Regions from separate parts of the Arthrobacter arnarulunnguaqae genome, predicted to be linked through region 1. Evidence: riboswitches for the same ligand, from Rfam matches in the RefSeq annotation. Region 1 holds a riboswitch; each other region holds the start of a gene.

The links. Region 1 has a riboswitch for S-adenosylmethionine ahead of ACHAAJ_RS14490 (OsmC family protein). Riboswitches for the same ligand answer to the same signal wherever they lie in the genome.
Region 2: another riboswitch for S-adenosylmethionine. It lies ahead of ACHAAJ_RS00295 (bifunctional o-acetylhomoserine/o-acetylserine sulfhydrylase); the one in region 1 lies ahead of ACHAAJ_RS14490 (OsmC family protein).
Region 3: another riboswitch for S-adenosylmethionine. It lies ahead of ACHAAJ_RS08955 (ABC transporter substrate-binding protein); the one in region 1 lies ahead of ACHAAJ_RS14490 (OsmC family protein).
Region 4: another riboswitch for S-adenosylmethionine. It lies ahead of ACHAAJ_RS05670 (hypothetical protein); the one in region 1 lies ahead of ACHAAJ_RS14490 (OsmC family protein).

Annotation. Positions count from the first base shown of each region.
Region 1 is NZ_JBIMER010000023.1:18,171-25,204, forward strand. It holds gene ACHAAJ_RS14455 (MFS transporter) at 1-1,075, opposite strand, end outside; gene ACHAAJ_RS14460 (TetR/AcrR family transcriptional regulator) at 1,072-1,644, opposite strand; gene ACHAAJ_RS14465 (flavin reductase family protein) at 1,827-2,351, shown strand; gene ACHAAJ_RS14470 (maleylpyruvate isomerase family mycothiol-dependent enzyme) at 2,439-3,137, shown strand; partial or broken gene ACHAAJ_RS14475 (NADPH-dependent FMN reductase) at 3,610-3,834, shown strand; gene ACHAAJ_RS14480 (hypothetical protein) at 3,866-3,988, shown strand; gene ACHAAJ_RS14485 (aldo/keto reductase) at 4,073-5,032, shown strand; gene ACHAAJ_RS14490 (OsmC family protein) at 5,042-5,590, opposite strand; SAM riboswitch class IV at 5,627-5,742, opposite strand; gene ACHAAJ_RS14495 (VOC family protein) at 5,941-6,357, shown strand; gene ACHAAJ_RS14500 (alpha/beta fold hydrolase) at 6,611-7,034, shown strand, end outside.
Region 2 is NZ_JBIMER010000001.1:72,675-79,708, forward strand. It holds gene ACHAAJ_RS00270 (formimidoylglutamate deiminase) at 1-951, shown strand, start outside; gene hutI (imidazolonepropionase) at 948-2,147, shown strand; gene tpx (thiol peroxidase) at 2,206-2,703, shown strand; gene ACHAAJ_RS00285 (CPBP family intramembrane glutamic endopeptidase) at 2,796-3,602, shown strand; gene ACHAAJ_RS00290 (VOC family protein) at 3,700-4,341, opposite strand; SAM riboswitch class IV at 4,477-4,594, shown strand; gene ACHAAJ_RS00295 (bifunctional o-acetylhomoserine/o-acetylserine sulfhydrylase) at 4,669-6,012, shown strand; gene metX (homoserine O-acetyltransferase MetX) at 6,090-7,034, shown strand, end outside.
Region 3 is NZ_JBIMER010000007.1:136,928-143,961, forward strand. It holds gene ACHAAJ_RS08950 (acyl-CoA dehydrogenase family protein) at 1-1,228, shown strand, start outside; SAM riboswitch class I at 1,612-1,701, shown strand; gene ACHAAJ_RS08955 (ABC transporter substrate-binding protein) at 1,795-3,450, shown strand; gene ACHAAJ_RS08960 (ABC transporter permease) at 3,457-4,416, shown strand; gene ACHAAJ_RS08965 (ABC transporter permease) at 4,434-5,345, shown strand; gene nikE (nickel ABC transporter ATP-binding protein NikE) at 5,361-6,992, shown strand; gene ACHAAJ_RS08975 (acyl-CoA dehydrogenase family protein) at 7,022-7,034, shown strand, end outside.
Region 4 is NZ_JBIMER010000004.1:62,009-69,042, reverse strand. It holds gene ACHAAJ_RS05680 (App1 family protein phosphatidate phosphatase) at 1-960, shown strand, start outside; gene ACHAAJ_RS05675 (acyl-CoA thioesterase) at 957-1,421, shown strand; gene ACHAAJ_RS05670 (hypothetical protein) at 1,418-1,915, opposite strand; SAM riboswitch class IV at 1,925-2,042, opposite strand; gene ACHAAJ_RS05665 (siderophore-interacting protein) at 2,156-2,992, shown strand; gene ACHAAJ_RS05660 (DNA-3-methyladenine glycosylase family protein) at 3,019-3,918, opposite strand; gene ACHAAJ_RS05655 (DNA-3-methyladenine glycosylase I) at 3,915-4,508, opposite strand; gene ACHAAJ_RS05650 (alpha-ketoglutarate-dependent dioxygenase AlkB family protein) at 4,505-5,215, opposite strand; gene ACHAAJ_RS05645 (methylated-DNA--[protein]-cysteine S-methyltransferase) at 5,212-5,895, opposite strand; gene ACHAAJ_RS05640 (RNA polymerase sigma factor) at 5,892-6,395, opposite strand; gene ACHAAJ_RS05635 (ATP-binding protein) at 6,499-7,034, opposite strand, start outside.

The sequences.
Region 1 (7,034 bases):
CCACGGTGAGGCCGGTGCCGGGCCTCAGGCCGGGGAGCTCGTCCGCCGCGTGCATCGCGGCGGGCACCAGGGTGGCGACGCCGAGGCCGGCCGCGGCGAAGCCGGCGATGGTCCCGGGGACGGTCGGGAAGAGCAGGGCGGCCCCCATTCCGACGGCGGTGGTCGCACCGCCGGCCTGCGCCACGGCGCGCTGCCCGAAGCGGTCCACGAGGCGGTCCCCCACGAGGCGTCCGATGAACTGCGCGCCGGTCAGGGCGACGAACCCGAGTGCCGCGACGGGCGCCGCGGCGCCGAGTCCGGTGCCGAGGTAGAGGGCCGACCAGGAGCTGCCGGCGTCCTCGACCAACGAGCCGGAGGAAGCGATGAGCACCAGCGCGGCCAGGACCGCGTACTTGGCGAGGCGTCCGCGCCGTCCGGCCGGGGCGCGCGTGGGGGCAACGGCGTCGTGCGCGGGTTCGGGGGTCTCGGCCGGTTCCGCGCCGGGCAGGAGGAAGCGGTGGAAGGCGAGCACGACGGCGGCGAAGAGCACCAGCGAGGTGGCCAGGTGCGCTCCGCGCGGCACGTCGAGACCCACCGCCGCGGCGCCCATGAGCCCGCCGAGGACCGCGCCGATGCTCCAGACGGCGTGGAACGAGTTGAGGATCGAGCGCTGGTAGAGCCGCTGCACGCGCAGGCCGTGCGAATTCTGTGCGACGTCGGTGATGGCGTCCATCGCTCCGGCGAGGAACAGCGCGCCGGCCAGCAGCGCCCAGGACGGGGCGATCCCCGCGAGCAGGATGCCGGTGCCGGTGAGGAGGGTGCCGACGCCGGCGACCCGGGAGGAGCGGAAGCGCCGGATGAGCGCGCCCGAGGCCAGTCCGGCGATCAGCGCGCCGAGCGGGAACGCGGCCACGGCCGCGCCGAATGCCGCGTTGCTCAGGCCCAGCGCGTCCAGGATCTCGGGGTAGCGGGGCACGATGTTCGCGAACAGGGCGCCGTTGGTCAGGAAGAGCAGCGACACCGCCAGGCGGGCGCGGCCGTGCGCGCGGGCCCCGGCCGGGGCGCCGCGGTCCGGGGTCAGGGTTCCGGGGTTCACGGGGTGGTGGTCACTCTCTCGACGGCATGGCGGATCTCCGCGACGGGCAGGGGATGCAGGGACAGGGTGCGGTGGATGGACAGCCCCTCGATGAGCGCGTCGACCATCGCCGCGGTGGCCGGGTCGAAATGCCGCTCGAGCGCGTGGCGGCTGCGCGCCATCCACGCGTCGGTGACCCGGCGCAATTCGGGGTTCTGCGCGGCCAGCGCGTAGAGCTCGTAGGACAGGATCGCGCCGCGGCGGGAGCCGAGGAGGTCCCCGGTGATCAATCCGACGACGGCCTCCCGCGCCGCCGGGCGGTCGGCGGCGGCCGCCAGTGCGGCCTCGAACCCGTCCGCGGTGGTGTCGGCCAGCCTCGTGAACGCAGCCGTGAGGAGCTCCTCGATCCCGCCGAAGTGGTAGGTCATGGACCCCAGCGGGACGTCGGCCGCCGCTGCCACCCTCCGGTGCGTGGTGCCCGCGACCCCGTGTTCGGCGATGACGTCCAGGGCGACGTCGACGATCCGGTCCCGGCGCTCCGGATCGTGCCGGCGCGTGCGGGCGGACTCGCGGTGCGCTGGGGATTTCATGTGTACAAGTGTACGCATGGTGGCGGCGGGTGCCGGCCGGGCGCGTTAGTCCGTGGTGGTCGGCGGCGCCGTGCCTTCGTGGGACCGGTAGGCGGTGGGTCTGATGCCGTAGCGGCGCGCGTCGCTCGCGTCCGGCGTCGCGCGTCTGGCGCCGCACCGGAAGCGGTTCTAAGGTGGGGCACATGGGCACGCAAACGACGTCGGACCTCGCCTCGGCGTTCCGCCAGGCGTTCGGGGGCCACCCCGCGGGCGTCGCCATCGTCACGGCGGCGGGCGCGGACGGTCCCGTCGGCATCACCGCCTCGTCCGTGATCTCGGTGTCCGCCGATCCCGCGGCGCTCGCCTTCTCCGTCTCGACGGACAGCACGTCCGGGGCCGCGGTCCTCGCCGGCCACGCCGTCGCGGTGCACCTGCTGACCATCGCCAACCACCGACTCGCCGAGTTGTTCGCGCGTCCGGGCTCGCGCCGCTTCGGAACGGACATGGACTGGTACACGGCGCCCACTGGCGAGCCCATCCTGCGCGGGGTGGGAACGGTGTTGCGGTGCGCGATCGTCAGCCGGACGCCGGTGGGCGCGGGCGTCCTCGCGGCGGCGCGCGTCCTTCAGGTGTCCGACGGCGGTTCGCCGGCGGTCCCGCTGGTCTACCATCGCCGGACCTACTACGGGCTGGAGCAGCACGCCGCCCTGCGCGGCCGGCGGGCGTAGTTCGTCCCGGCGGATCAGTCAGGACCGTTTGCATATGGATCGCCGGTAAGGGCGATTCGCGCCGTGGCCACTGGATAAGGTGGCCTCATGATCAACTCAGCTTCCCTCCACTCGGACATCTCCCGACTCGGCCGAGAAACGGACATGTTCCTGGCCACGATCGAGTCGCTGGCGGACGACGAACTCCCCCGGCCGTCGCTGTGCGGCAGTTGGAGCCGCGCCGATGTCATTGCGCACCTGGCCTCCAACGGCCGCGCCCTGGTCAAGCTCATCGATTGGGCCGTCACGGGAGAGGAGCAGCAACCCTACGCGTCCCGGGAGGCCCGCGACGCGGAGATCGCGGAGATCGCCGCCCGCCCGCGGAAAGAACTGCTCGATGCCTTCCGGGAGTCCGCGGCGTACTTCTCCGAGCAGGCCCGGCGACTGGCGGGCGACTTTGCGGTCGAGGAGGTGCACCTGCACGGCAAGCGGATCCCCGTGCTCTCCATCGTGGCACTGCGCATCGCCGAGGTCGTCGTCCACCACAACGACTTGGACACCGCCTGGACCATCGAGGAGGCCGATCCCGACTCGGTGCTCGACGCCCTCGAGGCAGCGGTGCGCACCATGCGGGCCAAGGACGCCCCCGGCATGACCCTGGTGACGGAGGAGCGCGACGAGTGGGTGATCGGCGACGGCTCCCTGCGAGTGGAATCGGACCGGGAGGGCCTGCTCGAATGGCTCTCCCGTGGCCACGCCGGGTATTTGGAGGCCGATGGCCCCTTGCCGACGCTGCCGGCCTGGTGATCAGGAACCCGTAAGGCGCGAAAACGCCCCCGCCGGTCTCATCGGCGGGGGCGTTTTCATGTGCCGCCTCTTGGGTTTGGCACGCGTCCCCGCCACTTGGGGGAAGGCGGGAACGAAAGATCCAAGCGGCTTGGGGGAAGCATTGGATCTGTTGGAACAATACCCGGGGGTAATCATTTTGTAAAACGCCGGCCTTGCCTGACGTGTCGGGGTGTTTATGGGCGGCCAGCCGGTCCGAACAGCAGAGTGCCCCCGCCCTGCCTAGGGGGTGGGGGCACTGATTCTGCATCGGCATTGGCCTGGTCCGATGCTGGCGGGCCCGCCACTTGGGGGACGGCGGGGCCGCGGTGATCCTGTTGGCCCTTGGGGGAGGCCGTTTGGATCTATTAAGAGACTAGACCCCAAGTGACGGATCTTGTCAAGACTTGTTGGAGTGTTGACGAAATTGAAATCTAGCCGGGTGCGGATCGCTGTGCTCGAGATCCCCATTGCCGACCTTCCCCTCTACAACCCGGACTTCGACGCCGACTTCCCGGTGGCCGGTAAGGAGCTCAAGGCAGCGATTGAGGGCTCGGGCGGAATCCTCATCGTGTCCCCCGAGTACAACCGGTCCATCCCCGGCGCGCTGAAGAACGCGATCGACTGGGGTTCCCGCCCGTGGGGCAGCAACTCTTTCGCGCAAGCCCACCGGTATCATCGGTGCATCGCCGGGCGGGATCGGCACGGCCGTGATGCAGTCGTCGATGCGCAGCGTCCTGAGCTTCCTCGACGCGCCGCAGCTCAACGCGCCGGAGGCCTACATCACCTTCAAGCCGGAGGTCTTCGGGGACGACGATCCCGGCTCCCGCTAGTAGCCCCGAGCGTCGGCGCTGGCGCAGGCGCCGGCGCGCACCGGCGTCGTACGCTGTGAGTCCACCTACCGAAGGAGCACCAGCATGCACGAAGCCGCATCCCGCCTGATCTTTGGATGCATGGGCCTGGGCGGGGGTTGGGGCGCCGGACCGCTCGAGGCAGCCGACGTGTTCGAGGCGCACCGCGCCGTCGACGCCGCGCTGGAGGCCGGCATCACGGTGTTCGACCACGCTGACATCTACCGCAACGGCAAGTCGGAGGAGGTGTTCGGCCGCGTCCTGGCCGAACGCCCCGAGCTTCGCGACCAACTCCACCTGCAGACCAAGTGCGGGATAGTGCTGGGCACGCCGGACACTCCCGGCCGCTACGACGCGTCCGCCGGGACCATCGCGGCCCGGGTCGAGGACAGCCTGCGGCGCCTCGGCACGGACCGCGTGGACACGCTGCTCGTCCACCGGCCGGACCCGCTGGCCACGCCGGCGGAAATCGCCGGCGCCTACGCCGACCTCAAGGCCGCCGGGAAGGTGTTGCGGTTGGGCGTCTCGAACATGTCCGCCGAGCAGATGGGCGCGCTGCAGTCCGCCCTCGACGAGCCGCTGGCCGTCAACCAGTTGGAGATGAGCCTGCACCGGCTCGGCTGGTTGGAGGCGGGCGTCCTCGTCAACCACGCCGAGGGCGCGGACGTCTGTTTCCCGCACGGTGCGCTCGAATACTGCGCGGCCAACGGCGTCGAGCTCCAGGCCTGGGGTCCGCTGGCGCAGGGTCGCTACAGCGGACGGCCGGCCGACGGCGCCGGGACGGAACCTGCGGACGCGGCCGCTTCCCGCATGGTCGCCGCCCTGGCGCAACGCCTGGATTGCGCGCCGGAGTCCGTCGTGCTGGGCTGGCTGATGCGCCACCCCGCGAACATCCGTCCCGTCGTCGGCACGTCGAACCCCGGACGCATCGCGGCCTGCGCCGACGCCGAACGTGTCGCCGAGGCCATGGCCTCCGACGACTGGTACGCCCTCTGGACCGCGGCCCGCGGACGCCCGCTGCCGTAGCCCCTTGCCCTATCCGGCTGGGTTCGCGGCCACCTCGATCTCCACCGGCGTCGGGTTGGCGAACAGGTCCAGCACCGGGCAGCGTTCGTCGACGGTCCGCCGCAGTTCGTCGTAGCGCTCCTGCGATTCCGGTCCGGTGATGACTACGCGCAGGCGAACCGCGGAAAAGCCCGGCCGGACCGTTGCATCGGCGCCGAAGAGACCCCGCACGTCGAGGTCTCCCTCGGCGTCGATCGTGATGTCGTCGACCCGGATGCCGAGCTGGTGGGCGTACAGCCTGTAGACCACCACCTGGCAGGATGCCAAGGCGCCGAGCGCGTATTCCACCGGGCTCGCCGCCGCGTTGTCGCCGGCCAGCCCGGCAGGCTCGTCGACGGTGAACTCATGTCCTCCGGTCGTGATGCGCGTGGCCACCGAGCCCTCGCCGGCCCCCCGTGCGCCATACGTCAGGCGGGCGTTCGCGGCGTCGGCGGCGATTTTGCCGGACCAGAAGGCTCCGGCGTCGTCGAGCCGCGCGGCGCGAACCTCGTTCAGGTCCTGCAGGGAAGTCTGGGTCATGATCGATCCTTGGTGTCGTGGCGCATGCCAGGCACGTCGCCATACTTACGCCGCCCAAGCCGGGCCGGCGTCGAATCCTCACCTGGGGCACCCCGCTACAGCGGGAGGGTTGCCGTCCAACCGGCCAGGGCCCGTGGTTGGAACTCTTGATTCTCCGACGAGTCTGACGGGGGATGGCGGGGTGGTTCAAGGGTTTCGTCACGAACCGCAACGCGCCGAAACATGTCGACGCGGGCGGCTGCGGCGGCCCTCGCCTAAGCGGCCGTGCCGGAGCATAATGGGAGCCTTCAGTCGGCTCCGGCAGTTGCCCAGGTGCCCGGACGCATTCATCTCCGAGGAGTGGCACAAAAATGGCGACGACGCTCAACCCGTACCTCGGCTTCAAGGACAACGCCCGCGACGCGCTGGAGTTCTACCACGGCGTCTTCGGCGGCGAACTCGTGCTGAACACATTCGGCGACTTCCAGGCCAGTGAGGAACCGGCCGAAAAGGAAAAGATCATGCACGGCCAGGTGACGGGAGCCAACGGGCTGACACTCATGGGTTCGGACACGCCCAACGCCATGGAGTACAACACCCCGAAGGGGTTTTCCGTGTCCCTGAGCGGCGGCGACGAGGCGGAATTGCGCGGTTACTGGGACAAGCTTGTTGACGGCGGAACCATCATCGAGCCCCTCGCGGTGGCGCCGTGGGGCGACAGCTTCGGGATGTGCACGGACCGGTTCGGGATCGGCTGGATGGTCAACATCGCAGGCCGGCGGGGCTGACGCCCGCGGTCTGCAGCGGAGCTGGACGACGCCGTCGCCGTGCCCGGGCTGGGACGTCCACGACGTCCTGGCGCAGAGCGGACCGCCGTCGTGCCGTTGCCTTTGTGCCGCCTGCCGGAACGGTCCCGTGGCCAGAGGGTCGCGCGTCCCTAGGCTTGTCAGGGAGGGGAACCCTGCGCGTGCGCGGGGCCGCCCCACCCAGGCCGCGGGTCCGCGAGGACCTCTGCGCGACGACGAGCAACAGGAGTGCGCCATGACCACAGTTCAGATTCCCGACTACACCACGGACAAGTTCTTCGGCCTCGAGGACAAGTGGCTCGAGACCGCTCCCGGCGAGGTCACCCACTACCACGAGCTCGGCGAGGGCACCCCGATCCTCTTCCTCCACGGCTCCGGCACCGGCGTCACCGCGGCCGCGAACTGGTGGCTGAATCTCCCGGAGATTTCCGAACTCGGCCGCTGCATCGCGATCGACTCGATCGGCTACGGCCAGTCCGTCGTGGCCCCCGGCACCGAATACGGCATCAAGGAATGGGTCCGCCACTCCGTGCGCGTGCTGGACGCGCTGGGCATCGACAAGACGTGGATCGTGGGCAACTCGATCGGCGGCTGGGTGGCGATGCAGTTCGCCATCGACTTCCCGGAGCGCCTGCTGGGCATCGTTTCCATGGGCACCG
Region 2 (7,034 bases), on a different contig from region 1:
GACGGCGGACACGCCATGGAACTGGCGCTCGGACGGGCAGCGCTGTCCGTGGGCATCCGCCTGGTGCTGCTGGACACCTGCTACCTGCAGGGCGGGCTGGCCGCCGACGGTTCGGCGCTGCCCCTGGACGAGACGCAGCGGCGCTTCAGCGACGGCACCGCCGCCGGCTGGCTGGAGCGCCACGCGCGGCTCGGACACGCGTTGGCCACGCTGGATGCCGGTCGCGGCCTGCTGACCCTGGGTGCCGCGATCCACTCGGTGCGCGCCGTCTCCGCCGGCGACCTGGCCGAAATCGCCGCGGGTCTGGATCCCGCCACCCCCTTGCACGTGCACCTTTCCGAGCAGCCCGCCGAAAACGAGGCGTGCGTTGCCGCCCATGGGTTGACGCCCACGGCGTTGCTCGGGAGTGCCGGGTTGTTGGGCGGCCGGCTGTCTGCCGTGCATGCCACCCATCTGACGGAATCCGACGTTGTCGACCTGGGCGCGGCGCGCGCAGGCGTCGTCTTCTGCCCCACGACCGAGGCCGACCTAGGCGACGGGATCGGACCGGCCCGCGAACTGGCCGACGCCGGCGCGGTCCTGTCCCTGGGCAGCGACCAGCACGCTGTGCTGGATCCCTATCTGGAACAGCGCTCGCTCGAGCACGGCGAACGGTTGCGCAGCGGCCAACGCGGGCGCTTCTCCCCGGCGCAAATCTCCCGTGCCGCGCGCGAGGGCGGGCTGCGGTCGCTGGGACTCGGGGAGAACGGGGACCACCTGCTGGTGCGCACAGACACCGTGCGCACGATCGGTTCGCGGCCGGCCCAACTGCCCCTGACGGCCACGGCAGCCGACGTCGCGGAAGTCCACATCAACGGGGAACTGGTCGCGACGGACGGGATCCACGTCCGTCTGGGGGACCCCGCCGCCCTGTACGCCGCCTTCTTCGCCGAACACCCGGAGTTTTCATGAGCACCACGCTGATCACCAACCTGTCGGAGATCTTCACGGCCGACGCCGCCCAGTCCACAGTGCGTGATGGCGCACTCCTCATGGACGGCGACCGCATTTCCTGGATCGGGCCGGCCGCGGATGCGCCCGCGGCCGGCACCGTGCTCGACGCGGACGGACGCGCGGCGCTGCCGGGCTGGGTTGACTCGCACACCCACCTGGTCTTCGCCGGGGACCGGGGCGACGAATTCGTCGCCAGGATGGCCGGGCAGGATTATGCCGCCGGGGGGATCGCCGTGACCACCGCGGCCACCACGACGACTCCGGACGACGAACTGTTCGCCCTTGTCGCCCGCCGCGCCGCCGAGGCCGTGGCCGGGGGCACGACGTACCTCGAAACGAAGACCGGATACGGACTGACCGTGGCGGAGGAGACCCGCCATGCCCGGATTGCCGCCGAGGTCGTCGACGCGGTCACCTATTTGGGCGCCCACCTGGTGCCGGCCGGCATGGACGCCCAGGAATACACGGACCTGGTCTGCGGGGAGATGCTTGCGGGCGTACTCCCGCACGTGCGCTTCGCCGACGTCTTTTGCGAACGCGGCGCGTTTGACGAGGCGCAATCGCGGCAGGTGCTCGCGGCGTGTGCGGCGGCGGGGTTGGGGCTGAAGGTCCACGGCAACCAGCTCGGACCCGGCCCGGGGGTGCGCCTGGCCGTGGAGTTCGGCGCCCAGAGCGTGGACCACGTCAACTATTTGGACGCGGCCGACGTCGACTCGCTCGCCGGATCGTGGAGTGGATGGGATCCGGCCACGCGGTCCGGCACCCCCGGCACCGTCGCGACGTGCCTGCCGGCCTGCGACCTCTCGACCCGCCAGCCCCTCGCGCCCGGCAGGGAGCTGTTGGACGCCGGGGTGCGGATCGCGCTGGCCTCGAACTGCAACCCGGGTACTTCCTATACGACGTCGATGGCGTTCTGCGTGGCGACGGCCGTGCTGCAGATGCGCCTGGACATCGGCGAGGCGATCACCGCGGCAACATACGGTGGCGCGCTGGCGCTCGGCGTGCAGGATGAAGTCGGCTCGCTCGAGGTGGGAAAGCGCGCGGACCTGCAGCTGCTCGACGCACCCAGCGTCTCGCATTTGGCCTACCGGCCCGGGATGCGGCTCACCGGCCCCGTTTTCCGGGCGGGTGCGCTGGCGGCGGGTGCGATCTAGCGATCGGCTGGCGCGGCGGCGGTCAGGAGCGGGGCCCGCCGCGTGATAAACAGGAGCCATGGCTAACACCGCATTCAAGGGAACTCCCGTACAGACCATTGGCGACCTGCCCGCGCAGGGCGCCCCGGCCCCGGACTTCACGCTGACGGGAGCGGACCTGACCGACGTCGCCAGCGCCGACCTGGCCGGCCGCCGTCTGGTCCTCAACATCTTCCCCAGCGTCGATACCGGCGTCTGCGCCGCCAGCGTGCGGAAGTTCAACGAGCTCGCCGGCGGACTCCAGAACGCCACCGTGGTCTGCGCCTCGGCGGACCTGCCGTTCGCGCTGGGCCGCTTCTGCGGTGCGGAGGGCCTGGAGAACGTCGTTTCAGCGTCCACCTTCCGCTCCGACTTCGCCGAGGCCTACGGCGTGAAGATGGTCAACGGCCCGCTGGCGGGACTGAACGCACGCTCGGTCGTCGTCGTCGACACCGATGGGACGGTCCTGCACTCCGAACTCGTCTCGGACATCACGGTGGAGCCGAACTACGACGCCGCCATCGCGGCGCTGAACTAACCGCGGCCCTGCAGTAGCGCTTCGAGGCAGGGTCCGTCCGGGAAACCGGGCGGGCCCTGTGCGCTGTTCCGCCGCCCGCTACGATCGTTGGCATGGACAGCACCGGATCCCTTGCCGCCTCCGCGGCCGGCCGCCAAGCCGGCGCGCGGCCGCCGGCGTCCCGCCGCTGGATCGCGTTCGAGATCGCACTGGTCCTCGGATTGTCCCTCGGACAGTCCGCGGTCTACGCCGCGGTCAGCCTCCTGGACAAGTTGAGCCGGGCCCCGCTGGGCGGGCAGACGACCAGCATGAACAACCCGCTGAGCGAGCGTCCCCTCTTCGACCTGACTTACCAAATGTTGGACATCGTGTTCGCCCTGGTCCCCGTGGCGCTGGTTTTCTTCCTATTTGCCCAAGCGGGAACCAATGGGTTCCGGGCCATGGGTCTGGACTTCCGGAGGCCTTGGCGCGATCTGGGGTGGGGTTTCGGGCTGTTCGCCGTGATCGGCGCGGGAACGCTGGGCGTCTACGCCGCGGGCCGGGCTTTGGGGGCGACCACGGCCATCGTGCCGTCCGCCCTGGAACCCTACTGGTGGACCATACCGGTCCTGGTGCTGTCCGCGGTGCGCCACGGCCTCCTCGAGGAAACGGTGGCCGTCGGCTACCTCTTCGACAGGTTGCGCCGTCTGGCGTGGGGCCCGTGGGCCGTGGTGGTCGCCAGCGCGATCCTGCGCGGAAGCTACCACCTCTACCAGGGTTTCGGCCCGTTCGTGGGGAACTTCCTGATGGGGCTGGTCTTCGGGTGGTTGTACCTCAAGTACCGCCGGGTAATGCCCCTGGTCATCGCCCACGCGTTGCTCGATACGGCCGGGTTCGTCGGCTACGCGCTGATCGGACCGGCGATCGGGCTGGGCACCTAGCTCAAGCAGTTCACCTCGGTTAAGCGGCGCGGGCCGGACAGCGGATGTCCGGCCCGCACTTCGTGTCCCGCGGTCCTGTCCGCAAGGTCCCGTCCCGCTACAGCGTGATCGATCCCTTGGGGGTCTCGAAGGTCACGGACATGATGCCCGGCGTCCCGTTGGGCGCCTGCCACTCGACGTCCACTCCCTCCAGGGGGCTCTGCTCCGGCGTTCCCAGCCATTCGCGCACCCGCTCCCTGGAGCCGGCGATGCTGATCCGGGAGATCCGCCCCACCGGCTCCAGCGCGCGAGACGGGTGCAGGTTCTCGGTTCCGTCGTCCCAGCGCAACATGTAGGGCACCTGCGGGTCCGCGATGAGCCCCTTGATGCCGATCTGCTGCCACGTCAGTTCCTGGCCGTCCGGGAACTTCCGGTTCCCGGGAACCGAGGACCGGCCGAGCCGCTCCTCGAAGGGGGCCAGGTCGTCGACGGCGACGCACCAGCCCATCCATCCTCCGCCCATTTCCGACCGCGCACGCACGGCCTGGCCGAACGGAGCCTTGTCAGAGGCCGGGTGCGCGAGCACCTCGACGACCTCCAGGTATTGGTTGTTCAGCAACGGGAAAATGACATTCCGTGTGCCGAACCGGGGATGCACGCCGCCCTTGACGGACTCGATCCCCAGAGTGTCTTTGATGCGGTCGGCGGTGGCCGCCAACCCATCCTGTCCGCAAGCGTATGAAACGTGGTCCAACCTCATGTGCCCATGATGGCACTTTGTGAGGTGCGTCTCGACTTAGGTTGTCCTTACTTGAGCCGAAGGCTGTGTCAAACCCCGTCATATTCGCCGGGCGTCGCTTGCGGGGCGCGGCGGCATCCGCGAAACTGTTCTACAGGTCATGAGTGCCAGCGCGAAACCCCGGTTTGCTGGCCGGCAACCCTCCACTCGCGGTGGGGTGCCCCGGGTGAGGACCGGGCTCGGCGCCAAGCGTGGCGCGGGGCAAGCGCGGGTCGGTTCCGGGCGGCGTCACACTCCGTGTGGCAACTCCGTTTGGTGCGGCCCCTCAGACGAAAGAGGAGCACCACAATGTCCACCAACTGGTCCTTTGAGACGCGCCAGATCCACGCGGGACAAACACCCGACGCGGCAACCGGGGCGCGCGCCCTGCCGATCTACCAGACGACGTCGTTCGTCTTCCCGAGCGCGGAGAGCGCGGCGGCGCGGTTCGCGCTACAGGAACTCGCGCCCATCTACACGCGCATCGGCAATCCCACGGCCGAGGCCGTGGAAAACCGCATCGCCGACCTCGAGGGCGGCGTCGGCGCTCTCCTCCTGGCCTCCGGCCAGGCCGCCACGACCTTCGCGATCCTGAACGTCGCCGAGTCGGGCGACCACATCGTGGCCAGCCCGAGCCTCTACGGCGGGACGCAGAACCTGTTCAAGCACACGCTGCGTCGATTGGGCATCGAGACGACGTTCGTCGAGGATCCCGACAACCTCGAACACTGGCGCGCGGCGGTCCGGCCGAACACCAAGGCCTTCTTCGGCGAGGTGGTTTCGAATCCCCGTCAGGACGTGCTGGACATCGAGGGCCTCGCCGCCGCGGCCCACGAGGCCGGCGTCCCGCTCATCGTGGACAACACGCTGGCGACTCCGTACCTGATCCGCCCCATCGAATGGGGCGCGGACATCGTTGTGCACTCGGCCACCAAGTACCTCGGCGGGCACGGAACCGCGATCGCCGGTGTGATCGTGGACTCCGGCAACTTCGACTTCGCGCGGGACCCCGAGCGGTTCCCGACGTTCAACACGCCGGACGAGTCCTACAACGGGTTGGTGTTCGCCCGCGACCTCGGCGTCGGCGGCGCCCTCGGAGCCAACCTGGCCTACATCCTGAAGGCCCGCGTCCAACTGCTGCGGGACCTCGGTTCCGCGGCGGCCCCGCTGAACGCGTTCCTGATCGCCCAGGGCCTGGAAACGCTGAGCCTGCGTATGGAGCGCCACGTCTCCAACGCGCAGAAGGTCGCCGAATGGCTTCAGGCGCGGGAGTCCGTCCGCTCCGTGGCCTTCGCCGGCCTGCCGTCGAGCCCGTGGTTCGAACGGGGGCGCAAGTACGGACCGCGCGGCACCGGCGCGATCGTCGCGTTCGACCTGGAGGGCGGCGCGGAAGCGGGACAGGCCTTCGTCGACGGGCTGGAACTGCACTCCAACGTGGCCAACATCGGCGACGTCCGTTCGCTGGTCATCCACCCGGCGTCGACGACCCACGCGCAGTTGGGCGAGGCCGAGCGGGCCGCCGCCGGGGTCACTCCCGGGCTGGTGCGGTTGTCGGTCGGCTTGGAGCACGTCGATGACATCATCGCCGACCTGTTGGCCGGGTTCGACGCCGTCCGCCGGGCCGCGCCCTCGGACCTGCAGGCGGCCCGGTGACCCTCGACTTCAACGCGACGTCGGAGCGCGCCGCTCCGAACGCCGTCGGTCCGCGGACCGACGGCGTTCCGCGGACCCTGCGCACCGGCGCCTTCGATTTCGAGACGGGCGGCTGGCTGCCCGAGCTCGTCATCGGATACGAAACGTGGGGCCGGTTGAACGCCGACGCGTCCAACGCCGTCCTGCTGCAGCACGCCCTCACGGGGGACCCGCACGTCGCCCGCGGGGACTCTGACGAACCCGGCTGGTGGGACGGATTCGTCGGGCCCGGCAAGACGTTGGACACCGACCGCTACTTCGTCGTGGCCGCCAACATGGTCGGCGGTTGCAACGGGACCTCCGGGCCGTCCAGCCCGGATCCGGACGGCGCGCCCTGGGGGTCGCGCTTCCCGTTCACCACGGTCCGCGATTCCGTCCGCGCCGAGGCGCGCTTGGCCGACGCCCTCGGCGTCGCCCGCTGGCACAGCGTGATCGGGGGCTCCCTCGGAGGTGCCAGGGCGCTGGAATGGGCCGCCGAGTTCCCCGGGCGGGTCGGGGCGTGCGTGGTCATCGCCGCCGCGGCCGAGGCGAGTGCGGAACAGATCGCCTTCGCGCAGGCGCAGACCGCCGCGATCCGCCTTGACCCCCATTTCGCCGGTGGCGACTACTACGGCGGGACGGCGCCGGTCGCCGGGCTCGGGTTGGCCCGGCGCATCGCCCACATCACCTACCGCTCCGAACCGGAACTCGACGTCCGTTTCGGGCGGCGGCCGCAGCCGGGCGAGGAGCCACTCGGGTCGGCGACCATGGAACGCGGTCGCTACCAGGTCGAGAGCTACCTCGACCACCAGGCGGCGAAGCTGTCGGGGCGGTTCGACGCGAACAGCTACCTGGTGCTGACGGAGTCGCTGATGAGCCACGACGTCGGCCGTGGGCGCGGGGGAGTCGATGCGGCTCTCGCGGGGCTCGGCTCCGTCGAATTCGTCGTTGCGGCGGTCGACAGCGACCGGCTGTACTGGCCGGCGCAGTCGGAGCGGCTGGCG
Region 3 (7,034 bases), on a different contig from region 1:
CCTGATCAAACTGACTCCGGGCGTGCCCGCAACCAGCCACTACGACGAGCTGGCCGGCGTGTTTCGGCCCGTCTTCGAGCGCATCGCCGATGGCGCCGCGGTGCGCGACGCCGAGCGGGTGCTGCCCTACGAGCAGGTCGGATGGCTCAACCAGCTGCGGTTCGGCGCCCTGCGCGTGCCGGAGGCGGACGGCGGCTACGGGGCATCGCTGGCGGACACCTTCCGGCTGCTCATCGAGTTGGCCGAGGCGGACTCGCAGGTGTCCCACCTGCTCCGTTCGCACGTCGGGTTCGTCGAATCCGTCCTGACGCTGGACGACGCGGAGGTCCGCAACCGCTGGTTTGCCCGCTTCGTCGGGGGACAGCTGGTCGGCAACGCGTACACCGAGCGCGGAGGCAATGAACTCGGAACGCTCAACACCCGGCTCCTGGAACACGACGGCCTGTTGCGGCTGACGGGCAAAAAGTACTACTGCACCGGCACCATCTTCGCCGATTGGGCGGCAGTCGCGGCGACGGTGCCGGGCGTCGCCGGGCGCCACATCGCCGTCGTATCGACGCAGCACTCCGGCGTGCGGATCTTCGACGATTGGGACGGCTTCGGCCAGCAGTTGACCGGCACGGGATCTACGACCTTCGACGACGTTCCGGTCGACACCCTGCTTCGGCCGGCCGAGCTCGAGGCGCACGTGGAATCGGCCGTCTTCCAACTGGTTCTGCTAGCCGTGCTGGCCGGGATCTCGAGGGCCGCGCTGGCCGACGCCCGCGCAGCCGTCCAGGCACGGACCCGGACATTCAGCACCGGTACGGGCGTTCCCGTCCGTGAGGAGCCGCAGGTGTTGCAGCTCATCGGGGAGATGTCCTCCACGGCGTTCGCGGTCGACGCCGTGGTGCTGGCCGCCGTCGCGGAGGTCGAGTCCGTGGATGGCGAGTCGGGGCTGACGGAGGCCGAGCGGTGGGCCGTGTGCGAGCTGGCCGCCAACCGCGCGCAGACCGTGGTCCAGCCGCTGGTGCTCTCCGCGGCGTCCAAGCTCTTCGACGGTCTCGGCGCCTCGTCCACGGCGCGCGTGTGCAACCTGGACCGCCACTGGCGGAACGCGCGCACGGTCGCGACCCACAACCCGACCATCTACAAGGCGCGGATCGTCGGGGACTACGAGGTCAATGGAACCGCCCCGCGGAAGTTCGACGCCGTGGGAGACGTGGCCCAGGTGGGTTTCGCGCGTTGAGCGGTTGGTCGGTTGGTGGTGCCGCGCCCGCGACCGCTCCCGCCCTCCTGCAGCCGAGACCGCCCAATATTGCCGAGACCTGCCGAAATTCCGTGAGGTCTCGATATTTTCACCCGGTCTGGAGCACCTCCCACCTCCCATCGCGAGTACGAGGACCGCTGGCCTCGCCTAGTCGCGGTCCGACTCCTCGCAAAAACGCGGTCCGGCTACTCGGCGCCGCACTCTCACGTAACCCGGCGTCATCTGGAGCAACATTGAACGAATGAGACGTCACCAAGCCGGTTCGTGTCCGTTTGTTTCGCCATATCGCCGTAATCCTTGGTCACATCGAAGATCCTGCAAGACACTTTAAACATGACCGCGGCGGTTCCGCAGTCACACGACAACCATCCAGAGCGGCTGAGAGACCTGGCTCATTGACGCCGCAGCAACCACCCCCTCGGGGCCGGTGCTCATGCCAGGACCGATGGAGATTGCCAGACTCCGCAGGTTCTCAAACGTCGGTCCGCCGACGTCCACACAGCCGCGGACAGAGCGTTCCTCGGTAACAACCGAGAGGATCCACTATGGAACCCACACCCCGTATTTCCCGTCCCGGCCGCGGCACCGTTCGCCGCGCCTCCGCACTCGTCGCACTGTTGGGAGCCGCCTCCCTGGCATTGGCGGCCTGCGGATCGGGCGCGTCCGGCAACCAGCCGTCGGCCGCCGCCGGCGAGCCGGTGCAGGGCGGAACGTTCACCTATGCCGAGGTCACTCCGATCAACAATTGGCAGACCCAGGCCGCGCGCTTCTACGAGAAGGCGAACGTCCTCAACAGCGTGCTCGACCGCCTCACCTACTTCGACGCTGAGAACGGCGAGCTGGTCGGATGGATTGCGAGCAAGTTCGAGGCCAACGCGGACAAGACCGAGTTCACATTCACCATCCGCGATGGCGTGACGTTCTCCGACGGGACGCCGCTGGACGCGCAGGCCGTGAAGGCCAACCTCGACGCCCTGGGTCTGGGGGTCGAGGCCGCCCAGGTGCAGCCGAACGTCGACTTCGCGTCCTACAAGTCCGCCGAGGTTCTTGCCGACAACCAGGTGAAGGTCACGCTGAAGAGCCCGGACGCCAACTTCCTCCGGGCGACCTCTTCGGTGACCGCCGGACTGGTTTCCCCGGAAACTTTGAAGCTGGACAACGCGGGCCAGTCCGCAATCTCGAAGATCGTCGGCTCGGGCCCGTTTGTGTTCGAGTCCGAGAAGACGGACGAGGAGGTCGTGTTCGCCAAGCGAGCCGACTACGCGTGGGCCCCCGAGACGGCCGAGAACCAGGGTGCGGCCTATCTGGACAAGCTCGCCGTGAAGTACCTGCCGGAGGTTGCCCACCGTGCCGGCGCCGTGCAGTCCGGCCAGGTGGACCTCGTCCGCGGCCTGCAGCCTGCCGATGAGGCGGCGCTGGCAGCCGGAGGAGCGCAGGTGCTTCCCGCGAAGGGCGTGGACCTAACGGCGAACATGGCCGCCGTGCGCATCGGCAGCGGCAAGCTCGCCGATGTCAAGGTGCGTCAGGCACTGCAGGTCGGCATTGACCGCCAGACCATTAAGGACACCGTGCTTTCGGATAGCTACGAGATCGCCGGGTCGGTGCTCAACCGCGCGGCACCCGGATACGTCGACCTTTCCGCGGAACTCGCCTACGAGCCCGAGAAGTCCAAGCAGCTGCTCGACGAGGCGGGTTGGAAGGTCGGAACAGACGGCATCCGCGAAAAGGACGGCGAGAAGCTGCAGGTCACCGTCACCTCCTCCAACAACTCCGTGGTGATCAAACCCGCCTTCGAACTGATCGAGCAGCAGTGGCGCCAGATCGGCGTGAAGCTGGTCAACCGAGCAGCGGACAACACGTTCCTCGCCACGGCCATGATCGATCCCAACATCGAGTTCTTCGGCACCCGGCAGTTCGCCTACGGGGGACTCGGCCCGGTCTTCGGACCGGAGACCAACACCCAGACGCTCAACGCGGACAAGGACCTCAACTCACTCTTCGCCGAGGAACGCGCCGCGGCCAGCGACGAGGAACATCTGGAACTCGTGGCCGAGGAACAGCGCCAACTGGTTGTCGACCAGGCACTTTCGCTGGTCTTGTGGGACGAGGTGCAGGTCTACGGGGGAGCCCCGGGCTCGCACGTGGAATTCACCTCCGGAACCGCGCCCATATTCCAGGGCGCCTGGAAGACCGGGGAGTAGTCCGCCGTGGCCGCCTACATCGCGAGAAGGATCGGACAGTCCCTGCTGGTCGTCTGGCTCGCCTACACGCTGGTCTTCCTGGCCGTGCAGCTCCTGCCCAACGATCCCGTGACGATCTTCCTCTCCGCCGATGCGGCGGCCGACCCGGCGACAATCGCCGCCATGAAGGCCCAGTACGGCTATGACCAGCCGCTGTTGGTGCAGTACGTCGGCCAGCTCGCGGACATCCTCCGCGGAGACGTGGGCTACTCGCTCGCTTCGGGGCAACCCGTTTCGGAACGCATCGGCTCCGTCATCGCGTCCACGCTGGCGCTGGCCGGCAGTGCGTTCGTCGGCGCGGTCCTGTTGGCGGTCGCGCTCGCCGCGACCGCCACGCTGGCACGGGCCACTTGGCTCAAGCGGACCATTCTGAACCTTCCCCCGCTCTTCGCCGCGGTGCCGGTCTTTTGGCTTGGACTGATCCTGCTGCAGGTGCTCGCCATCCAGTGGGGAGTGATGTCGCTCTTCCCGGACGGTTCGTTCGCGTCGCTGGCCGTCCCGGTCCTGGTGCTCGCCGTGCATGTCTCGGCGCCGATCGCCCAGGTCCTGCTCAAGAGTCTCGACGCCGTCTACGCGCAACCCTTCATCGACGTGCTGAGGGCAAAGGGGGCCTCTCCCGCGTGGATCTTCTACCGGCACGCACTGAAGAACGCGGCGGCGCCGGCGATGACCATCAGCGGTATCACGGTCGGCACGCTGCTGGCCGGATCGGTGATCACGGAGACCGTCTTCGCCCGCGCCGGCCTGGGGCAGGTCGTCCTTCAGGCGGTCACCGCCCAGGACGTGCCGCTTGTCCAGGGGCTCGTGCTTTTGACCGCGACCGCCTTCGTGGGGGTCAACCTCGCCGTGGATCTGCTGTACCCGCTGCTGGACCCGCGGATCCTGAAAAGCAGCACCCACGGCGCACCCCGTGCGCTGGCCGCCTGATAAGAAACGGAGCGAACATGAGCACCAAGCCGGATACGATCGCCCCGGTCGCCGCGGTGGCGTTCCCACCCGAGGCTGCGACGCAGGCATCCACCCCCGACCCGGGACCGACGGGTGGGCGGCACCGCGGCGCCATGCATTTGCCGGCGCTGTGGTTGACCGCAGCCCCGCTATTACTGGTGCTGGGATGGGCGCTCCTGCCCGGACTCTTCACCGGTTTCGACCCCGTCACAGGAGTGCCGGCCGAGAAGTTCCAGGCCCCGGGAGCCGAACACTGGTTCGGCACGGATCACCTTGGTCGTGATGTCTACGCGCGCGTGGTGCACGGCACCTCGCAGACCCTGCTGACGGCGGGGTTGGCCGTGTTGATCGGACTGGTGGTCGGCACGGCCATCGGGCTGGCCGCAGCCACGGCGGGACGCTTCGCCGACGCGGCCACCATGCGGCTGGTGGACGTGCTGCTCGCCGTTCCCGGCTTCCTCATTTCGCTGATCATCGTCACGGCGTACGCGCCGGGACCGATTTCGCTCGGCGTGGGCGTCGGCATCGCCTCCATCGCGTCCTTCGCCCGCGTCGTCCGCTCCGAGGTCCTGCGCGTTCGCAACCTGGACTACGTGGAGGCGGCGTTCCTCAACGGGGGTTCGTGCGCGTCCGTCGTCGTCAAGCACATCCTTCCCAACGCCTGCGGGCCGGTACTGGCATTGCTGGCCGTGGATTTGGGCGCGGCGATCCTGGCGATCTCCGGCCTGGGTTTCCTCGGGTTCGGCTCTCCGCCTCCCACGCCCGAGTGGGGCCTCCTGATCGCCGAGGGCCGGCAGTACCTGGCCACCGCCTGGTGGCTGACCAGCCTGCCCGGCGTTGTCATTGTCGCCGCCGTCATCCTGCTCGCGGGGCTCGGCCGGCAGCTACAAAAAATCTTCCGTTTCTAGGGACGAGGGAACACCATGACCACCACAACCCCCACAGGAGCGCTACTGAGCGTGCGCGGACTGAGCATCACCTACGGCTCCGGAAGGGAGGCCGTGCTGGCGGGCGACCGTCTGGACCTGACGCTGCGCACTGGCGAGATCGTCGCGCTGGTCGGCGAGTCCGGCTCCGGGAAGAGCACCCTGGCCAAAGCGATCATCGGGCTGCTCCCCGCGAACGCCCACCTCGACGGTGCCATCGACTTCGCGGGCGCCGACCTGCTCTCCCTTCCGGAGCGGACACTTGAACGCATGCGCGGTAAGAGCATCGGAATGGTCCCGCAGGATCCGGGCGCCTCGCTGGACCCCGTGCAAACCGTGGGTTCCCAAGTCGCCGAGGTGTTCCGGCTCCACCCGGACGGCCGCAGGCGCTCACGGGCGGAACTCCGCGCCGAGGTGGTCCGCCTGTTCGAGACGGTGGGGATCGACCGCCCCGAGGAGAGACTGGGACAGTATCCCCACGAGCTTTCCGGTGGATTGAAGCAACGTGTGCTGATCGCCATCGCGTTCTGCCTCAATCCCCAGCTGTTGATCGCCGACGAACCGACGTCCGCACTGGATGTGACGGTGCAGCGCACGGTTCTGGACGTCTTCACGCGGCTGGCCCGGGAACGCGGAACCGCCGTCATTTTCGTGACCCACGACCTGGCCGTCGCAACGGACCTGGCCGACCGGATCGTGGTGATGCAGCGGGGGAGGATCCGCGAGGACCGCCCCGTGCTGGACATCCTCACCCGTCCGGAGGACGAATACACGGTTCGCCTGTTGGCGGAGGCGGCCCCGACGGCGCCGATCAAGCGGCCAGGTAACGACGCCGGAACGCAAGCCCCAGCGATCGAGGTCTCCGGACTCGCCAAAGCGTTCGGCCGGGGAAAGTCCGAACACCTGGCCGTCGACGGCGTCTCGTTCGCCGTTCGCCCGGGCACCACGTTCGCGCTCGTCGGCGAATCCGGATCCGGAAAGTCGACCACCGCTCGGATGATAATGAGGCTGCTCGATCCCACCGGGGGGACCGTGCGGATCGACGGACGCGACGTCACCGGACTCCGCGGAACCGGCAAGCGGGAGCTCTGGCGCGGACTGCAGCTGGTGTATCAGAACCCCGATTCCGCTCTGGACCCGAGGCTCTCGGTGGAGGACCTCGTGGCTGAACCCCTGAACAGCTACCGCGTGGGCAGCCGGACCGAACGCAAAGCCAAGGTCGCCGAGCTCCTCGGCCAGGTGAGCCTGCCGACACGGGTCGCACCGCTGCGCGCCCGCGAGCTGTCTGGTGGCCAGCGGCAGCGTGTAGCCATCGCGCGGGCATTGGCCCTGGGCGCCCGCACGCTGGTGCTGGACGAGGCGCTTTCGGCACTGGACGTCCTCACGCAGGCGCAGATCCTCGCGCTCCTTGAGGACCTGCAGTCGCGGCTCGGCCTGTCCTATCTGTTCATTTCGCACGACCTGCACATTGTCGAGCGCATCTCGCACGACGTCGGGGTCATGCGCCGCGGACGTCTGGTTGAAACCGGTCCCACGGCGGGCGTCTTCGCGGATCCGCAGAGCGAATACACGTCGCTGCTGCTGGACGCGAACCCGGGGCACAGGCTGCGCGAACTCGCGGCCCTCTAGAGAACAACATCGAATCCGAAGGAAGTCACATGGCCACCAGTC
Region 4 (7,034 bases), on a different contig from region 1:
GCCAGGATTTCGATGGCCCGCCCGGAGGGACCCGAAATCGCCGTTCCGACGCCCAAGGTCGTCGCGGACAGCGTGCGCGGATGGAAGAACTTCGTCTCCCCGGCCCTGCCGTACGCAGAGGTCACCGTCACGGTCGAGGGCCGCAAGTACAAGGTCGACGCCGACCGGGGAGGCGTGTTGGACGCGCTGATCGAGGTGGGCCTGGAGCCGGGCTGGCACACGGTCCACTTCTCCTGCGAGGGCTCGGAGGACGCACCCGCCCGGGTCTTCGTCGTCGATTCCGCCGTGGACTTCGGCATGGTGTCCGACGTCGACGACACCGTGGTGGTCACCGCCCTGCCCCGTCCGCTGCTGGCGGCGTGGAACTCTTTCGTGCTCAACGAACACGCGCGCGTGGCGACCCCGGGGATGGCCGTGATGATGGAGCGGCTGATGCGGGGGCGTCCGGGATCCCCGGTCCTCTACCTCTCCACCGGAGCCTGGAACGTGGCGCCGACCCTCACGCGGTTCCTCACCCGAAACCTCTACCCGGAGGGGGCCCTGCTGCTGACCGACTGGGGGCCGACGGAGGGCCGCTGGTTCCGCTCGGGCATGAAGCACAAGGTGGACCAGCTGCGCCGACTCGCGGACGAGTTCCCGCAGATGAGGTGGCTGCTGGTCGGCGACGACGGGCAGCACGACCCGGAGATCTACGCGGAGTTCGCCAAGCGCTACCCGCAGAACGTCCGGGCGATCGTGATCCGCCAGCTCACGCCGTCGGAGGCCGTTTTGGCCGGCGGCCGCTCGATGGGCACCGTGGACGCGACGCCGGGCGTGCCCTGGATCTACGCTCCCGACGGAGCCGTGATCATCGCCGAACTCGAGAAGCTCGGGATCGTTTCCGCCGAGGACCAGCGAGTGCAGGAGGACGAGCAACTCCGCGCGGTGGAGCAGAAGCAGGCCCGCGGGGAAAAGGTGTGAGCGGACGCAGGCTCCGCGTCCGGGTGCCCATGCGTTGGGCGGACATGGACGCCTACGGGCACATCAACAACGTGAACCTCCTCCGCATGCTGGAAGAAGCGCGCATCGCCGCCTTCGGCGTCCCGGGCGGGACGGGCAAGGTGGGCAACGAGCCGATGGTGGCCCTGTTTTCCGCCGTGCCCGCCGGCACCCAGACGCTCGTGGTGGAACACCGCGTGCGGTATGCCGCACCGCTGGACTACCGCAACGTTCCGGCCGAGGTCGACGTGTGGATCTCGGCGGTCAAGCCGGCCAGCTTCGACATCGCCTACGAGATCCACGACCCGGTCGACGGCGGGGTGTGCGTCCGCGCCACCACGACCCTGGCCTTCTTCTCGACCGGGGAATCCCGTCTGATGCGGATCCCCGCCGAGCGCCGGGAGGCCCTCGCGGAGTTCCTGGGCGAGCCGGTCTTCCGTTAGGACAGCCGGGCCGCCAGTTCCGCGAAGTCCCGCCCGAGGCATTCCTCGTGGGCCAGTGCACACGGCTGCACCGGGTTCGCGGACAGGCTCACGTAGGCTCGTCCGGCGTGGCGCAGCCGGTCCGCGGGCAGACCGAGGATTCCGGCCGATTCGTTCCAGACGAACCGCCAGCGCGCTGGCACGGGTCCGTGCAACGGCCGGAGGCGGGAGGCCTCATCCCGCGGCGGCGGCGCGTGTGCTTCGCGGGCGGCCGCGGGCAGCCCGCGCATTCGGGCGGCCACCTGGAACGCGTCGTGGGTGTGTGTGGTGACGGCTTCGCCGTCGGCTGCGTGGATGACGACCCGTTGTTCCGGCACGCCGACTTCGACTGAAACGGTCACCCAGTCGGCGGGGAGCGCCAGCGCGCGGCGCAGTGCCGCCACGTGGATGCGGTGTCCGGGGTCGAACGAGGAACAGAGGGAATCGGCGCCCGAGGCGGTGGTGTGGAAGCCCATGGGACCCTTCCGTTGCTCTTGCCGACGTCGAGTGGGCCGCCGGCCGCTTCGTCATCCGAACCACCCGTTAAGCATGGGGTTGGTGTGCGGCCGGGTCGGAGCCCAAAGCTGGCCGCATCTCGTGAAGCTGGCTTAATCCTAGCGCAGGCAGTGCGCACGGTTTGCGTTGCGTCATTTTGTGGGATTGGCTGGGGAAAACCGAAGCGCCGAAGGACCCGGCGCCCAGAGGAGTGATATCGAGTGAGCGTTCCCCCAACAGCACGTCCGGCCCGGCCGCTGATTGTCTTGGAGGTCGTGGCGAGCGAGACGCTGGGAGAGCACATGGTTCGGCTGACGTTCGGCGGGCCCGGCTTCGCCGAGTTCCGCAACAAGGACGCCACCGACAAGTACGTGAAGCTATTGTTCGTCGATCCGGCGCTGGGACTCGAGCCCCCGTACGACATGGATGCCCTGCGCGCCGCGCTTCCGGCGAACAAGATGCCCGTGCGCCGCACCTATACCGTTCGCAGTGTCGACGAGGCGGCCGGCACCCTGCAGATCGACTTCGTGGTGCACGGCGACGACGGCATCGCAGGTCCGTGGGCGGCGTCCGCGCAGCCGGGGGACAAGATCTGTTTCTCCGGACCCGGCGGGATGCATCTGCCCGATGTCGAGGCCGACTGGTTCCTCTTCGCGGGGGACGAATCCGCGCTGCCGGCGATCGCGGCGACGCTGGAGACCATGGATCCCGACGCGAAGGGCTTCGCCTACCTCGAGGTCGCCGGACCGGAGGACGAGATCGCGTTGGACGTGCCCGCCGGGATCGACGTGCGCTGGTTGCACCGCGGAGGACCGGTCACCCCCGAGAGCGCGATGCTGGCTTCTGCCGTCATGGCGGGGGAGTGGCCCGAGGGCCGCGTGCAGGTCTTCGCCCATGGAGAGCGCGAGATGGTCAAGGCGCTGCGGCGCTACCTGTCCGACGACCGTGGGGTGGACCGCAAGCAGCTCTCGCTGTCCGCCTACTGGGCGTATGGACGGGCCGAGGATACGTTCCAGGCGGAGAAGCGCGAACCCATCGGGCAGATCTTCCCCGAGTAGCCGCCACACCGACGGGTAGCCGCCGGCTACCTCAAGTAGGCGGTGGACGTCCACAGGTGCATCAGCGCGTGGGCGCGGTACGGGCTCCAGTTCCGCGCGCGCTCGGCGGCTTCCGTGGTCGAGATGCCGCCCAGGGCGCGGCGCAGCACCAGGTCCCCGGGTGCGAAGGCGTCGCGGTCCCCGGAGGCGCGGACGGCCAGGTAGTCGGCCGTCCACTCTCCGATGCCGGGCAGTGCGAGCAATTCCGCGCGGGAGAGCGGAAACCACGGACTTCCCGGCACTTTTCTTATCACCTCACCCTCCGCATGGCCTGCGCGGAGGAACGCGCCCGCCAGCGCCCGCAGCGTGCGTGCCCGGGCGTTCGCGATGCCGACGGCGGCGCGCAGACGCTCGTGTGCCGCCTCGGCAACCGCCTCTGCCGCGGGAAAGGTCCGGAGCCCTGCGGGTCCGTCCGAGCCGTACGCGGCGACGAGCCGACCGGCGAACGTGCGGCAGGCGGCGAGCGAGACCTGCTGGCCGAGCACGGTGGTCGCCGCCGCCTCGAACGGGTCGAGGCACCCCGCCACGCGCAGGCCCGGGCGGGCGGCCACGAGCGGAGCCAGCAGCGGGTCGGCCGCGAGCACGGCGTTCACGGGTGCGAGGTCGGTGTCCAGGTCCAGCCACGCCCGGACGACGGCGCCGAGTTCCGTCCGGTCGGCGGCGGACAGGCCGGGCGAGGACACCCGCACACCGGCGGGTTCGACGGCGACCGTCACCGCGCGGTGCCCCGAGGTCAGGCGCACCGCTCGGGTCAGCGTGGCGTCGCGGACGTCCACCGCGTCCACACCCGGTATGGCGTGCGCGGCGAACAACCCCATCAGCGCCGGGGCGTCGAGTCCACCGTTGGCCGGCAACAGGCGTCCGCGGTCCGCCGGTCCTGAACTCATCCCGGCCAGACGCCCGAGGAGCCGCGGCGGTGGCTGTCCAACAAGTGGGTGTCCACTATGCCGATGGCTTCCATCAGCGCGAACATCGTGGTCGGCCCCACGAAGGAGAATCCGCGCTTCCGCAGCGCCTTGGACAGTGCGATGGATTCTGGCGAGGTCGTGGGGACGTCCGCGAACGTGGCCGGCCGCGGCGTCTCGGCGGGACCGAACGACCACACGAACTCGACCAACCCGCCGTCCGACCGCAACTCGATCGTGGCGCGCGCATTGGCGATGGCTGCGAGGATCTTGGCGCGGTTGCGCACGATCCCGGCGTCCGCCATCAGGCGAGCCACGTCGTCCTCCCCGTATGCCGCGACGGAGTCCGGGTCGAAGCCGTCGAAAGCGGCCCTGAACGCCTCGCGCTTGCGCAGGATGGTGGCCCAGGACAGCCCGGCTTGAAAGGCCTCCAGGCTGATGCGCTCGTACAGCCCGCGTTCGTCCCGCACGGGAAGACCCCATTCGGTGTCGTAGTATTCGCGCAGCATCGGATCGACGCTGGCCCACGGCGGCCGCGCGAGTCCGTCCTCGCCGATCACGGTCCCGTTCATGGCGTGGGTTGTCCTTCCAGTCCGGTGGCGCGCAGGGTGATGTTGATGCGCCCGTGCTCCAGCCCGCATCCCTCCGGGGCGGTCCCGGCGTACACCTTGGGTACGCCATGGTAGGCCAGCCGCGACGGCCCGCCGAACACGAACAGGTCCCCGGAGAGCAGCTCGACGTCCTCGTAGGGCTTCGCCCGGCCCTGCGTGTTGCCGAAACGGAACAGGCACGCGTCCCCGATGGACAGGGACACCACGGGGGCCGGCGACGACTCGTCCTTGTCCTGGTGCATGCCCATCTTCGCCCCTGCCGCGTAGTGGTTCACGAGGGCGGCGTCCGGCACGTAGGGGACGTCCGGCCGGCCGGACCGCGCGTACCCCGGGGTGCCGACGGCGTCGTACGCCTCGGCGACCGCGCGGCCGCCGAGTTCGGCGAGCCAGCCCGGCAGCGGGAGCACGCGGTTTCCGTTCACGTCCGTCGCCTCGCGCGTGTAGCGGTAGGGCTGCCAGTGCCAGCCCAGGCACACGGTGTGCACGGACATCTCGTGCCCGCGGACCTTGGCCGCCCGGATCGGCACCGGTCCGTCGGCCCACTCGCGGAAGCGCGCGGCGATCCAGGCCTGCTGCTCCAGGCTCAGCCACCCCGGGACGTGGACCGCGCCCGGTGCCACCTGCCGGACGGGCCGTTCCAGGAGGTCGTCGCCGAACAGGGTGTTCACGCGGCCGACTCCAGGCCGAGCAGCCGCGTTTTTGCCTCCGTCCCGCCGAGGTAGCCGCCCAGGGTCCCGTCGCTGCGCAGGACGCGGTGGCACGGCACGACGACGGGCAGGGGATTGGTCGCGCAGGCGGTGCCGACGGCGCGCACCGCCTTCGGCCGGCCGGTGGCCAGCGCGATCTGCGCGTAGCTGGCCGTCTGCCCGTAGGGGATCAGCGGAAGGTATTCGTGGATCTCGCGGCGGTAGCCGGAGGACAGCGTGCGGTCCAAGCGGAGGTCGAATTCGTGCCGGGTGCCGGAGAAGTACTCGTCCAGCTGCCGCGCCGCGTCGTCCAGGCGGGCCGGGGCACGCAGGATCCGCGGGCTCAAACGGGACGCGAGCTGTTGCAGGACGGCGTCGTGGTCCTCCTGGGCGAAAGCCACCCGGACCAGTCCCGTCTCGGTCGTGGCCAGCAGCAGCGATCCCACGGGGGTGTCCACCACGCGGTAGGCGACGTCGAGGGCGCCCGCGGCGGCGGCGGCCTCCACGAGGCGCCGGTGGAGCCGTCCGGCGACGTCGGCGGTTTCCGCGGTGGCGGACAGGAGCGCGGCGAGTTCGGCGTCGAAGCGTGGAGTGCCGGACGCGTCCGCCGATCCGGTGGTGCCGGGCGCGTCGGCCACGGTGGGGGGAAGAGGGGCGCTCATGGGTGTACCTCCTGCGGGATGGTGTGGGTGTCCAGGGCCGTCCGGAGCGCCCTCATGCCGTCCGAACAGGCACGGCGCGTGGCCTCGACGCTGCCGCCGAGGATGGCGGCGACCTCGCCGTGCGGCAACCCGGCGACGTGGTGGTACGCTACGGCCATCCGCTGCTTGGGCGGCAGCGCGGCGAGTGCGCGCCAGAGGTCGTCCTCCGGTTCGCTGGGCACCCCGAGTGTGGAATGCGCGTCCGGCGGATCCGCCGTCGGGACGGCGCGGCGGGCCGCGGAGCGGACGACGTCGACCGCCTTGCGGTGCGCGATCGTCACCAGCCACGCCTCGACGTTCGCGTCCGCCGGCAGCTCCGGGTAGGCCCGCAGCGCGGCGAGGAACGTCTCCGACCATGCGTCCTCCGCATCGGCACCGGAACCCAGCACCGCGCGGCAGACCCTGAACACCGTGGTGCCGTGGGCCCGCACGACCGATTCGAACGGCTGCTTGATGTTGATCACCTTCGTAGACGCCGGCGCCCGCCAAAGTGTGAGCCCCGTGATGACAGAATCTACGCGCCCGCGGATCGGCCCGACGAACCCGGCGCCCGATTGTGGACAACTACCGCAGGACGATGTCCGTCGCCAGGGCCGGGGACAGCCCGGTCTCCACGAATCCGGACACGTTGGACCCGGGGTGCTTGACGATGTCGGACACCGAGCCCAGGTGCCGGGAGAGGTCGATCTTGTCCTCCGGCGCCGCGAGCAGCAGCTGGAAGCCGAACTCCTGCAGCGCGTTGATGCCCGCCGCCGCGTACTCCGAGTTCGCCTGGATGAACGCCTCGTCGATCATCACCGTCCCGTAGGTGGTGAAGCCCTGCAGCGCGAAGCCCAGCTGGTAGGCCAACGCGGCGCCCATGATGAACGAGGTGAACCGCTGGCCCTCGCCGCCGGACAGCGTGCCGGGCTCCAGCCCGGTCTCCACCTCGCCGCCCGGCTTGTGCTCGTTGCAGGAGATCGTCACGTGCTGGCGAACGTCCAGCACGGTGTCCCGCCACGCCTGGTGGGACGAGTCGTCCAGCGCGTCCACCAGCCGCTCCAGCGCCCGGTAGCTGGAGGTCAGCTCCTCCGGGCCGCGCCGGGCGTAGGCGTTCCCGA